2 regions of the Paraburkholderia sp. WS6 genome follow, and region 2 is predicted to be linked to the other one. Evidence: riboswitches for the same ligand, from Rfam matches in the RefSeq annotation. Region 2 holds a riboswitch; the other holds the start of a gene.

Region 1 (6,413 bases), on a different contig from region 2:
CAGTGTCCCGATTCCTGCAGGCGGTCGGCGTATTCCGACAGGTGGCAGGTGACGAGCGCTTCGCGGCATTCTTCGTCGGTGTAGGTGTCAGCAGAGGACGGATAGGTGAGCGCGGCTTTCAGCGTGCCGATCGGCATGTAGCTGACCTGCGGGATGAACATCATGCGCGCGTTGACCGGCGCGTCGATCGAGCCGTCGCCGAACGGCCACAATCCTGCGAGCGCGCGCATCAGCGTGCTCTTGCCCGAGCCGGACGGACCACGAACCAGCCAGCGCGAGCCCGGCGTGATCGCGATATCGCGGATGCGCGACAGCGGGTTGCCGTTCGGCAGCGCAAGCTGAAGGCCGTCTGTGGAGAGCTTGTCTTCGTCGACAAAATGCAGGTTGATGCCGCCATGCGCGGTGGCGGGCGACACTGATTCCTTCAAACGCGGCGCATGCACGACGCGGCTGAATTCACGCAACCGGTTCACGGTAGCGCGCCATTCGACCAGGGTGCCGTAACTGTTGATGAACCACGAAAACGAATCGCTGACGGTACCGAATGCGCTCGAAATCTGCATCAGCACGCCGAACGTGAAAGCGCCCGCGAAGTAACGGGGTGCTGCCACCACCAGCGGAAAGATGATCGCGATCTGGCCGTAGAAGCTCAGCACGAAGGTGAGCCGCTTGGTGTACTTCATCACCTGCCACCAGTTGTCGCGGATGCGGCCAAACAGCGATTGGGTGTTCTTCTTCTCGGTCTCCATACCATCGTAGAAGGCGATCTGCTCGGCGTTTTCACGCAGACGGATCAGGCCGAAACGGAAATCCGCCTCGACTTTCTGTGCCTGGTAATTGATCGACACGAGCGGATGGCCGACCTTCTGGATGATCAGCGAGCCGATCACCGCGTACAGCGCCGCGGCCCACACCATGTAGCCCGGAATCTGTATCGGCATGCCGCCGAGCGAGACGGTCAGCGCACCGGCCAGCGACCACAGAATCGTGATGAACGACACCAGCGTGACGACCGTGGACAGCAGGTCGAGGGTCAGCGAGAGCGTGGTGGTGGCGAACGATTGCAGGTCGTCGCTGATCCGCTGGTCGGGGTTGTCGGCGAGCCGGTCGCGTTCGATACGGTAGAAGGCGCTGTCGTGCAGCCACTCGTTGAGATAGCGCGTGGTCAGCCACTGGCGCCAGCGGAAGCCGAGCATCTGGCGCAGATAGCGGCCGTACACGGCCAGAATGATGAAGCCGAACGCAAGCCCCGAGAACACCATCAGCAGATGCGGGAAGTCGTGGACGTTCTTGGTCTGCAGCGCGTTGTAGAAGTCAGCGCTCCAGCGGTTCAGGCGCACGTTGATCCACACGACGAGCAGATTCATCACGATGATCGCGATGAGCAGCCCCCACGCCGTTTTTCGTTCTTCGGAAACCCAGTAAGGTTTGATCAGGCTCCATGCGGAGACTTTTTCGTCCGGCGGCAGCGCGGGGCTGGAAGCGGTATTCGGTGTCATGAGCATCCTGGTGAAGTGCTGGCCCGTGCCGGGCGGGCCCCAGTCGGGCCGGCCCCACGGCGGGTTTGCGGTGCGTGCCCCGGGCGTCGTGCTCGACGAACGCACGTCCGGGTAAGCGCCCGATTCTGGGGCGAAGCCCTTAAGTGAAAATTAATTTCCGCTCAGAGGTCCCGCCTCGATGCCGCTGGCGCTCGGGCGGCGAAGCATGTCACCCGCGCGCCAGCGGCATCCGGTCCTGGCATTGTGCCAGAGCGTTGCAGTCGGCCGTATTGATGAATCGAAAGATAGTGACGGATCAATGGTGTGTGCCCGCAGAGGCCGTTGGTTTGCGGGCGCTGCGCCTTTTATGGTCTAATGACCTTCGACGAAACAGGGGTGCTTTGCCCACAGGCTGCGTGATTTTCATGCAGCGGCGGCGAGGCTGAGAGAGACCCTTTGCACCCGATCCGGGTAATACCGGCGCGGGAAGTTTCCGGAAGCAGCCAGTCTTCCATTCCCCGCCGGGCGGCGTCCGTCATTGGACGTGCATCTTGCCCGGCCGGCCTCACCCGCCGGTTTCGTCCTGGGTACGTGCGTTTTTTTGCCGTACGGAAAGGACTCGATGACCGCCTATTCTTCAGACATGTGTTTTGCTCGTCACCGCGCTTTCGTCGGTTGTGTCCGCGCGCCGTGCTGCTTTAGCGTTGCTTGCCGCTGTGACTCGGAGTGCGCGCGATGAATCGTTCTGCTCAACCCGATTTCGCCGTGCTCGGCGGTGGGCTGTGCGGGCGCCTCGTCGCGTGGCGTCTTGCCGGTGAAGGGCATCGCGTGGCGCTCTATGAGCGGGGCGATGCTGCGGGCTCGCAAGCCGCGGCCTGGGTCGCCGCCGCCATGCTGGCGCCGCTGGCCGAGGCTGCCAGTGCTGAATTGCTGATCACCCGTCTCGGCGCGAGTTCGCTCGACACCTGGCCGCGAGTGCTGGCCGAATTGCCCGAACCAGTGTTCTTCCAGCGCAATGGCACGCTCGTCGTATGGCATCACGCCGACCGCACCGAAGCGCCACTGTTCGAACGCCGCGTGCGCTCGAACGCGCCTGCTGAATTGCTCGACGGTGGCTTCGTGACGCTGGCGGGCGCTCAGGTCGGCGCCGCCGAGCCCGCATTGGCGGGCCGCTTCAACCAGGGCTGGTTGCTGCCGCGCGAAGGCCAACTGGATAACCGTCAGGTGCTGACCGCGCTCGCCGCGGGCCTCGCCCAGCGCGGTGTCGAAACGCACTGGAACACGCCGGTCGACGATCATGCGCTGCCGTCCGCACGCATTACGATCGACTGCCGTGGGTTGGGCGCGAAGTCTGTGCTGCCCACGCTGCGCGGCATTCGCGGCGAAGTTGTACGCGTGCATGCGCCCGGTATCAAACTGACGCGGCCGGTGCGCCTGCTGCATCCGCGCTACCCGCTGTATATCGCGCCGAAGCAGGACGATCTCTACGTGATCGGTGCCACCGAAGTGGAAGGCGAGGACATGTCGCCGGTCAGCGTGCGCTCGGCGCTCGAACTGCTCAGCGCGGCGTTTTCCGTGCATCCCGGCTTCGGTGAGGCACGCATCCTCGAACTGAATTCGCAGTGCCGCCCGACTTTGCCGGACCACCGTCCGGCCTTGCTGTGGGATGGCGCGCAGACATTGCGCGTGAACGGCCTGTACCGGCACGGCTACATGATCGTGCCCGAAGTCGCCGACGAAGCCGTGCGCTTCGCCGCGGCGCTGCTCGACGGCCGCATTGGCGACGCCGATGCTTTCGCCGACTGGCAAAGTGCCGCGCGCTGGAGCGAGCTGTTTCAACTGGACTCCACGCGGGAGCCGGCATGAGCGTTGCGCGCCTGCTCGCGAAATAACCGCAGGCACAACAAGCTCGCGCCGCTGCCCCAATCGATTGAACCGTATTCGAACACCATGGACATTCATATCAATCAGAAGCCGTTGTCGTTGCCCGAAGGCGCGACTGTCGCCGATGCGCTTGCCGCGTTCGGCGCGCGTCCACCATTCGCGGTCGCGCTGAACGGCGATTTCGTCGCACGTACCCAGCATGCGGCGCGCGCGCTGCAGCCGGGCGACAAGCTCGATGTCGTGCAACCCGTGGCCGGCGGTTAAGCCCCGCGCCACGCCTTGCCGGAGACCAGGATGATGCAAATGACTGCCCCCCAAACCGCCGACGCGCTCACGCTCTACGGCCAGACTTTCGCGAGCCGCGTGCTGCTCGGCACCTCGCGCTACCCATCGCTACAATCGCTGTCCGATTCGATCGACGCGGCGCAGCCCGGCATGGTGACCGTCGCGCTGCGCCGGCAGATGAACGAAGGCGGCGCCGAAGCCGGTTTCTTCGACCTGCTCAAACGCCATGGCGTCCCGCTGCTGCCCAATACCGCCGGCTGCCTGACCGTCGGCGAGGCGGTGACGACCGCGCATATGGCGCGTGAAATCTTCGAAACCGAGTGGATCAAGCTCGAACTGATCGGCGACGACTACACGCTGCAGCCCGACCCGGTCGGCCTGATCGAAGCCGCCACGCAGTTGATCAAGGACGGCTTCAAGGTGCTGCCGTATTGCACCGAAGATCTGGTGATCGGCCGCCGTCTGCTCGATGCGGGCTGCGAGGCGCTGATGCCGTGGGGTGCGCCGATCGGCACCGGCAAGGGCGTCATCAATCCGTACGGCCTGCGCGTCTTGCGCGAGCGCTTGCCCGACGTGCCGCTGATCGTCGACGCCGGCCTCGGCGTGCCGTCGCACGCGGCGCAAGTGATGGAGTGGGGCTTCGACGGCGTGCTGCTGAACACCGCCGTTTCCCAGGCGACGCACCCCGACGCAATGGCGCGCGCCTTCGCGCTGGGCGTCGAAGCGGGCCGCCAGGCTTTTCTGGCGGGGCCGATGGCCGAGCGCGAAAGCGCGCACGCGAGCACGCCGGTGGTCGGCATGCCGTTCTGGCATCAAGACGGGAGCGCCGCATGACGCAAACTTTGCCTTTGACCGGCCGCGACCTCTTCTGGCCGCCTGCCGATGAACTCACCGAAGCCGCCGAGCGGATCCGCGCCCGCCTGGGCGAGTGGCCGCCGACGCATGCACCGTGGCGCATCTGCCTGACCGCGCCGGACGAGCCGAACGGCGGAGACCTGATCATCGTCGCCGACGCGCAGCAGCATGGCGAGCAAGTGGCGCGCTGGCAGGTGCAGGGCGCGGGCGTGATCGTCGCCGCCGAGAACGCGGCGACGCTGCATCTGGGCGGCGAGAAATACAGTCTGGAAGGTCATCTGGCGGAAGACTGGATTTCCGCGCTGGCGGCGTTTCTGGACTGTGGCTTTGATCCACACGACGCGCTGGTTTTGGCGCTGGCGTGGCGCGACGGCGACGAAACCAAAGCGGACGACGCATTTCCGGCCGATATCGCGCACTTCCCACGCCTCGCCGGTCTGCCGGCCGCGCCGGCGCAAGCGTTCGCGCGCTGCCCCGACAGGCTCGGTCTGTACCCGGTGCTGCCGACCGCGGAGTGGGTCGAACGGGTGGTGGGTTTTGGCGTGAAAACGGTCCAGTTGCGCCGCAAATCGGCCGAACCTGCCGACGAACTGAAGCACGAAATTGCCCGCTGTGTCGCTGCGGGCCGTGAGCACGACGCCCAGGTTTTCATCAACGATCACTGGCAAGCCGCGCTGGAAGCGGGCGCTTACGGCGTCCACCTCGGTCAGGAAGACGTGCATACGGCCGATCTGTCGGCACTTGCCGCCGCCGGCATCCGCCTCGGTTTGTCGACGCACGGCTTCTACGAGATTCTGAAGGCACTGCATTTCCGGCCAAGCTACATTGCATTGGGCGCGGTGTTTCCGACCACCACCAAGGTCATGCCGACCGCGCCGCAGGGCCTCAAGCGTCTGGTGCGGTATGTACGCCTGCTCGACGGCGTCGTGCCTCTGGTGGCAATCGGCGGAATCGATCTGCAGGTGCTGCCGGGCGTGCTGGCGACGGGCGTGGGTTGCGCGGCCGTGGTGCGCGCCGTGACCGAGGCCGCCGACCCGGCTGCCGCTGTTTCTGCGCTGCAACATGCGTTTACGCAATAATCGTCAAGTTCAGTAAAGGGACAGGGCACCTCACGGCAGCATTTCCATGATGGCCCTATAATTCGGCCTTCCGTGTAAAAGGACTGTCAGTTTCGTGTCTTCCTCCCCCGAGACCTTACTCGAGCTGCGCGACGTCGACTTCGGTTATGGCGACCGGCTCGTCCTGTCGAACCTGAATCTGCGCTTCAAGCGCGGCCAGGTCGTTGCGGTTATGGGCGGCTCGGGTTGCGGCAAAACAACGGTGCTGCGTCTGATCGGCGGTCTGGTGCGCGCGCAGCGCGGCCAGATCCTGTTTCATGGCCAGGACATCGGCCAGCAGACGCGCGACGGCCTCTACGCGCTGCGCCGCAAGATGGGCATGCTGTTCCAGTTTGGCGCATTGTTCACCGATATGTCGGTGTTCGAAAACGTCGCTTTTGCCCTGCGCGAGCACACCGACCTCCCCGAAGAACTGATCCGCGACCTCGTGTTGATGAAGCTCAACGCGGTCGGGTTGCGCGGCGCGCGCGACTTGGCGCCGTCGGAGATTTCGGGCGGTATGGCGCGGCGTGTGGCGCTCGCCCGGGCGATTGCGCTCGACCCCGAGCTGATGATGTACGACGAGCCGTTCGCCGGCCTCGATCCGATCTCGCTCGGCATCACCGCGAACCTGATTCGCGCGCTGAATCAGGCACTTGGCGCGACGTCGATCCTCGTCACGCACGACGTGCTGGAATCGTTCGCGATCGCCGATTACGTCTATTTCCTTGCCAACGGCGGGGTGCATGCCGAAGGCACGCCGGCTGAGCTGCGCGCGTCGACCGATCCTACGGTGCGCCAGTTCATCGACGGC
Region 2 (6,413 bases):
GGGACTACGCACTACGGGGCGCGTCGTTCGGGCAGGACGGATGGGCGCCGGCGGCGCGTCGAAGACGTGCCGGGTCGCTTATTTAAACAGGTACTGCGTGTGGCTTTCCCAAGCATAGGGCCCGATTGGAGCGCGTCAAGAAGGGAAAGTACGGGCGAAGGAGAGAAAGGGGCGCCGCGTCCTGCGTGCCGGGATCGTCGCGGCATGCTGCGCGTGAGGCCCGTCTGGTGCGGCATGGCCCGTGCTGGCGGGTAGGCCGACTTTCGGGCAGCGGGGTTGCGCGAGTTGTGAGGCATGGGTCTGTCCCGCGCCTGACAGTCGCGGGCACGGGATAGTCAAAGCAGATCAGCAAGATCCGGCTGCGAGACTCAGTGCCAGTGACCGTGGCCACCCCAGCCACCATGGCCTCCCCAGCCACCATGGCCTCCCCAGCAGCAGCCGAAACCGACGCCGATCGAAACCGACGGGCCATACCAGCCCGGATAGCCGTAATAAGCCGGATAGGCCGGGTAGACCGGCGGCGGATAGTAGACGGGATAAGCGGGGGCAACGTACACGGGCGGCGGCTGAGCCACCGCGTAGGTGGCCGGCTGGGATTGCGAATTGGCTCGCGCCTGCTGCGCCGCCTGAGCCTGCGCCTCGGCCTGCTGCTGTTGCGAGGTGGCCGAATCTCCGGCCGTCCCGAGGGGGACTTCCTGCTGGACGCCATTGGCCGGAACGGTGCCGTAAGCGTAATACGGGTAGTAGCCTGGATAGTAGCCGTAAGGGTAATAACAGCCGGACAGCGTCAGCACACAGGCCACGCCGGCCAGCGCGATGCCAGTTTGGGAAAGACGGGGCAAGCCGCGCGGCAGCCGCTGGCTGATTGCGCAAAGAGAGTTGATGACGGGGGACTTCATGACGTGCTCCTGGTTACATCGGACGCCGCCATCCGGGGCGTAGTGGCTTGAGCTTACGCCGCGGCAGCGCCAACAGGATTGCAAAACCGTAACGGCTTATTTCACGTCATTGCAAAGCATTTCTCGAAGCACCCGGCATGGCGCTGGTTGCGTACGCTGCGTGCCCGCACGCTCGTCGGTGCGGGCAAGTTCGTTGTTGGCAGTTGATACATTTTGTGTCCTGCGCGGGCTTCCCATGAAAGCGTCGCCAGTGCGTGCTTGCGCTTACTTGCCGACCTGATTACCGATGATGCCGCCTGCTGCCGCACCGCCAATCGTCGACAGTGCATTGCCGCCGATCAGCCCGCCTGCGGCACCGCCTACACCCGCGCCGATCACCGTATCGCGTTGCCGCGTGGTCATGTTGTCACACGCGGAAAGACTTGCGACAACCGCGACGATCGCAGCGAACGTACCGAGTTGACGAATCGATTTCATGATGCTGACTCCATTCATTGTGTTTGGAAAATGCTTCGTGGAAGTGGACAAATCACCCCCGTCCTTACATTTGATCTTATCGCCGCAGCCCGTATCCGGATGTGTGAGGTTGTCAGCAAGGTGTCGGTTTCGTAATCAAATGTTTCCCTTCTATCAGCATGCGGCGTGCCTGCCCGCGCAGAAACGCAAAAAGCCCGCCAGTGGCGGGCTTCGGTGCTGCAATACCGTGACGCAGAAGGTTCAAATGGCGGGCGCGCGCTAATGCGCCCGCGATCCCTACCTTACTGCCGCTGATAGATCTCAGCGCCTTTCTTCATGAACTCGATCGACTTTACTTCCATGCCTTTCTTCAGCGCGTCGTCGTCGGAGAGACCTTGTTGCGCGGCGAATTCGCGCACGTCCTGCGTGATCTTCATCGAGCAGAAGTGAGGGCCGCACATCGAACAGAAGTGCGCGACCTTGGCCGAATCCTTCGGCAGGGTTTCGTCGTGGAATTCGCGTGCCTTGTCCGGGTCGAGACCGAGATTGAACTGGTCTTCCCAACGGAATTCGAAACGAGCCTTCGACAATGCGTTGTCACGCACCTGAGCGCCCGGATGGCCCTTCGCCAGATCGGCGGCGTGCGCGGCGAGCTTGTACGTGATGATGCCGGTCTTGACGTCGTCCTTGTTCGGCAGCCCAAGGTGTTCCTTCGGCGTGACGTAGCAGAGCATCGCCGTGCCGAACCAGCCGATCATCGCAGCGCCAATGCCCGAGGTGATGTGGTCGTAGCCCGGAGCGATATCAGTGGTCAACGGTCCCAGCGTGTAGAACGGCGCTTCGTCACACCATTCCAGTTGCAGGTCCATGTTTTCCTTGATCAACTGCATCGGCACGTGGCCCGGGCCTTCGATCATCGTCTGCACGTCGTGCTTCCACGCGATCTGCGTGAGTTCGCCGAGCGTCTTCAACTCGCCGAGTTGCGCTTCGTCGTTGGCATCGTAGATCGAGCCGGGACGCAGGCCGTCGCCGAGCGAGAAGGCTACGTCATACGCCTTCATGATTTCGCAGATGTCTTCGAAGTGCTCGTACAGGAAGCTTTCCTTGTGGTGAGCGAGGCACCACTTCGCCATGATCGAGCCGCCGCGCGAGACGATACCGGTCATGCGTTTCGCCGTCAGCGGCACGTATTGCAGACGCACACCCGCGTGAATCGTGAAGTAGTCGACGCCTTGTTCGGCCTGTTCGATCAGCGTGTCGCGGAAGATTTCCCACGTCAGGTCTTCAGCCTTGCCGTTGACCTTCTCCAAAGCCTGATAGATCGGCACCGTGCCGATCGGCACCGGCGAATTGCGGATGATCCACTCGCGCGTTTCGTGAATGTGCTTGCCGGTGGAGAGATCCATCACCGTGTCGCCGCCCCAGCGGATCGCCCAGGTCATCTTGTCGACTTCTTCGCCGATGGAGGAGGTCACCGCCGAGTTGCCGATGTTCGCATTCACCTTCACGAGGAAGTTACGGCCGATGATCATCGGCTCGCTTTCCGGGTGGTTGATGTTGTTCGGGATGATCGCGCGGCCGCGGGCGACTTCTTCGCGCACGAATTCCGCGGTGATTTCTTTCAGTCCGTCGGGACCGAAGGCGCTGGCGCCGAACGCCTGGCCCGGATGCTGGCGGCCCATCATCGCGGCGAGTTTTTCGCCGTTCGGACCGCTCGTCTTCAGGGTCTCCAGATACGCGGCGCGTTGCTGGTTCTCGCGAGTCGCGATGTATTCCATCTCCGGCGTGATGATGCCTTGACGCGCGTAGTGCATCTGCGAAACGTTCTTGCCGGCGATGGCGCGGCGCGGCGTGCGGTGCAGGCCTTTGAAACGCAGATCGGCGGTCGTGGTATCGGCGGCGCGTTCGCGGCTGAAGTCGCTCGACAGGCCCGTTAGCGCTTCGGTGTCGCCGCGCTCTTCGATCCAGGCTTGACGCAGCGCGGGCAGACCGGCGCGGATGTCGATTTTGGCTTCCGGATCGGAATAGGGGCCCGACGTATCGTAGACGAAGACCGGCGGATTCTTCTCGCCGCCGAAGCTATCCGGCGTATCCGCCTGGGAAATTTCGCGCATCGGCACGCGGATATCGGGGCGCGAGCCGGTCACGTAGACCTTGCGGGAATTCGGCAGCGGCGCGACAGCGGCGGCATCGACGTGGGCGTCGGCGGAAAGGAACTTCGGATTGGCGTTCATGCGTATCTCCTCTGCAAAGCAATGTAGGGCCGCTAAGCAGGAGACGAGACGGAAGTTGTCGGAATTCGCGAGGGATGAAACGGTAGACCAGGTGCGAAATCCGTACGCTTCCCTGCGCTGGCATTATCCAGATCAGGTTCAAAGGGTATTTCTCACCCACGCAACACGGACCTCCAACCTCCGCGCTACGCAGGACCCCCGCGTTAGCAGCGCACACGATACACCGCCCGGGCGTTGCTTGGCAACCCGTCTTGAAAAAGTCAGATGTCGGAGATAACGCCGGTCAGCCACGCACTATTCTTATTGTGATAGGGCTGCCGGGGATGATGCGGCGCAGCGTTCTGCATCGTGAATGGCTTTGGCTTACAGCGTGAAATCGTCGGCAGCTTCGGGCTGGAACAGGATTTTTTCGAGCTTCAACACTTTCTCCGTGCCGCTCGGCGGCGTGAAGCGGATGCGTTCGCCGCGTTTGGCGCCGAGCAGCGCAAGGCCAACCGGCGAAAACACGTTCAGGCGGCCGTGTGCGAAGTCCGCGTTGGGCGGATAGACCACCGTCCAGGTCATCTGCTCGCCGCTGGTTTCATCGACCAGGGTGGCTTGCGAATTCATCGTGACGACGTTCGCGGGGATGTCGCGCGATTCGACGATCACGGCGCGTTCCAGGACGTCGTCGAGCATGTCTTGCAATTTGGCGTCGGCGCCGGGCGCGGCCGCGTGCTTTTCAAGACGGGCGACGTCGAGTTCGGTGAGGTAACAGGTTTTCGTCTTTTTCATGACGGGTTCTCCAATTCGATCTGCATGTAAAGGGACAGCGTGCGGATGAGATTTGCCCGGAGCCCGACGACGCGGCCCCGGTAATGGAGGGGAATTGCGTCAGGTCGGGCGCCGGGCGGCGAGAAGCGGGAGCGTTCGGGACGGCTGGCCGGCGTGAAGCGTCGCGATGTCCGCGCGCGCGCAACCGGTTGCGCGGCGGGGGCGCAAGCGGGTGAGGGCTCGGGAGAACGGAACGCGCATCGGGATAGCCGGCAGAGTGCGAAAAGTATTGGGGGAGCGTCGGAAGAAAAGTCTGATCGACGCAATCGAAAGGTGAATGTTAGCACGGGCCGGGTGTCTCTTTAATTGCCGCCGGCAGGTGCCGTGGATACGTGCTGCGGCGTGTCGATACCGCACTTGGTCATTCAAGGCCGTCGCCGCGCTGCCGTTAATCCGCCTGTAGGGGCGGCCGTTGCCCAGTCGAGCGACCGGCGGTGGGCAGCGCGTCAATGGCGCGATGCGGTTTGAGACGGCTTAAGGAGAGTGCTGATGAAAACGGGAATGGGGCGGTTTGGGGGGCTCAGCGCGGTCGCGGCGACGGCAACGCTGGTTGCGCTGGTTGCAGCGCCAATGTCGGCGGTGGCCGCGAATGGTGGAACGATCAGCTTTTCGGGCGCGATCGTGGCGCCACAACTGGCGATTTCGGCGGCGCCGGCCGGGGCACGTGTCGATGCCAGGGGCGCGCGGCTCGAGCAGTCGGGTTCAGCGGTCATGCTGACCTTTAGCGCCGCGCCGGGCGTGGCGACGGGCGCCGATGTCGCGCTTCAGGTGAACAGCGGCGCGACGGCGCGTAATGGTAATGCGCTGGGTGATGCGCTGACTGAGCGTTTTGTCGACAGCCATGGACGCGTGTTTCGCGCGGGCAGTGATGGGCACTACCGGGTTGGCCGCGATGGCGGGGTGTTGTCGCTTGCACCGAAGAATGCGGGGCAGGATACCCGGGTGACGGTTGTCGTGAGTTACGACTGAGGCACCCTCCGCGGGGCGCTTTGGGGCGGTTCGCCCGCAAGCGTACAGACACGCCGCGCCCCGCGGGGTATAAACAGCATGGAACGGTCTCGACCGTAGGCGCACGACCCGAACAAAAATAAAAAATCAAAATCGGCTGTCATAAGCGGTCTCGTGGTTCGACAAACGTGCAGATCCTGATGGAGCACGCCATGCAAACCGCACGAACCCGCCGAGATAATCGGTATGTCACGCGCGCAATCGCGCTAGCCGTAGCGCTAACAACCCTCTCCGCCAGTGGCCTTGCAAGCGCGGCTGGCGCCGTGTGCGCGTCGCATAGCCCATCCCATCGTGTTGCGCTGGTGGAGCTCTACAGCAGCGAAGGCTGCAATAGCTGCCCGCCCGCCGACAACTGGCTGGGCCAGTGGAAAAACAGCGGTGCAACCCAAAGCATCGTGCCATTGGCGCTGCACGTGGACTACTGGAATAGTCTCGGCTGGACCGACCGCTTCTCGCAACATCGCTTTACCGAACGTCAGCAAACCCTGACTGACCTCGCTGGCGGCCACACCATCTACACGCCCGAAATCTTCGTATCGGGCCGCGAACTGCGTAGCTGGTCGCAACGCGACAGTTTCCAGAGCCGCGTCGGCCAGGTCGTCGCCGAACCGGCGCAGGCGAACGTGGCGCTTGAACTGAAACCCCAGGCGAAGGGCGCCTTCAATGTCGATGCGCAATTTACCAGCAAGGCGGCAGACACCACGGCCCCACTGAACGCCTACGTCGCGGTCTACCAGAACGCGTTGAACTCGCAGGTCAGAGCAGGGGAAAACAGCGGCGCAACGCTGCATCACGAACGCGTCGTGCGGCAATGGATCGGCCCCGTGCCGCTGGTTGCCGGTAACGCGCAGATCCGCCGCGATATCCGCATCGACGATGGCGATGCTAACGCCCCGGCTGACCACTTCGGCGTCGTCGCCTTCGTCGAAAACGCTGCGACCGGCGACGTGTTGCAAGTGGGCGAGCTCGCTGCCTGCAACTGATCGCGCGACGACCCCGCAGC

What was found. A riboswitch is a leader RNA that binds a small molecule or an ion and turns the genes downstream of it on or off. The one in region 2 is predicted to bind thiamine pyrophosphate.
Region 1: it holds a riboswitch for thiamine pyrophosphate, as region 2 does, so the genes downstream of both, M0D64_RS24025 (FAD-dependent oxidoreductase) here and thiC (phosphomethylpyrimidine synthase ThiC) in region 2, are expected to answer to the same signal.

The regions. Positions count from the first base shown of each region.
Region 1 is NZ_JALQCK010000021.1:58,726-65,138, forward strand. Features, by position in the region: gene M0D64_RS24020 (ABC transporter ATP-binding protein/permease) at 1-1,499, opposite strand, end outside; TPP riboswitch at 1,861-1,984, shown strand; gene M0D64_RS24025 (FAD-dependent oxidoreductase) at 2,214-3,344, shown strand; gene thiS (sulfur carrier protein ThiS) at 3,429-3,626, shown strand; gene M0D64_RS24035 (thiazole synthase) at 3,666-4,481, shown strand; gene thiE (thiamine phosphate synthase) at 4,478-5,581, shown strand; gene M0D64_RS24045 (ABC transporter ATP-binding protein) at 5,676-6,413, shown strand, end outside.
Region 2 is NZ_JALQCK010000022.1:31,471-37,883, reverse strand. Features, by position in the region: gene M0D64_RS24715 (hypothetical protein) at 369-899, opposite strand; gene M0D64_RS24710 (glycine zipper 2TM domain-containing protein) at 1,164-1,376, opposite strand; gene thiC (phosphomethylpyrimidine synthase ThiC) at 1,658-3,589, opposite strand; TPP riboswitch at 3,681-3,799, opposite strand; gene M0D64_RS24700 (GreA/GreB family elongation factor) at 3,953-4,363, opposite strand; gene M0D64_RS24695 (hypothetical protein) at 4,892-5,371, shown strand; gene M0D64_RS24690 (DUF1223 domain-containing protein) at 5,563-6,393, shown strand.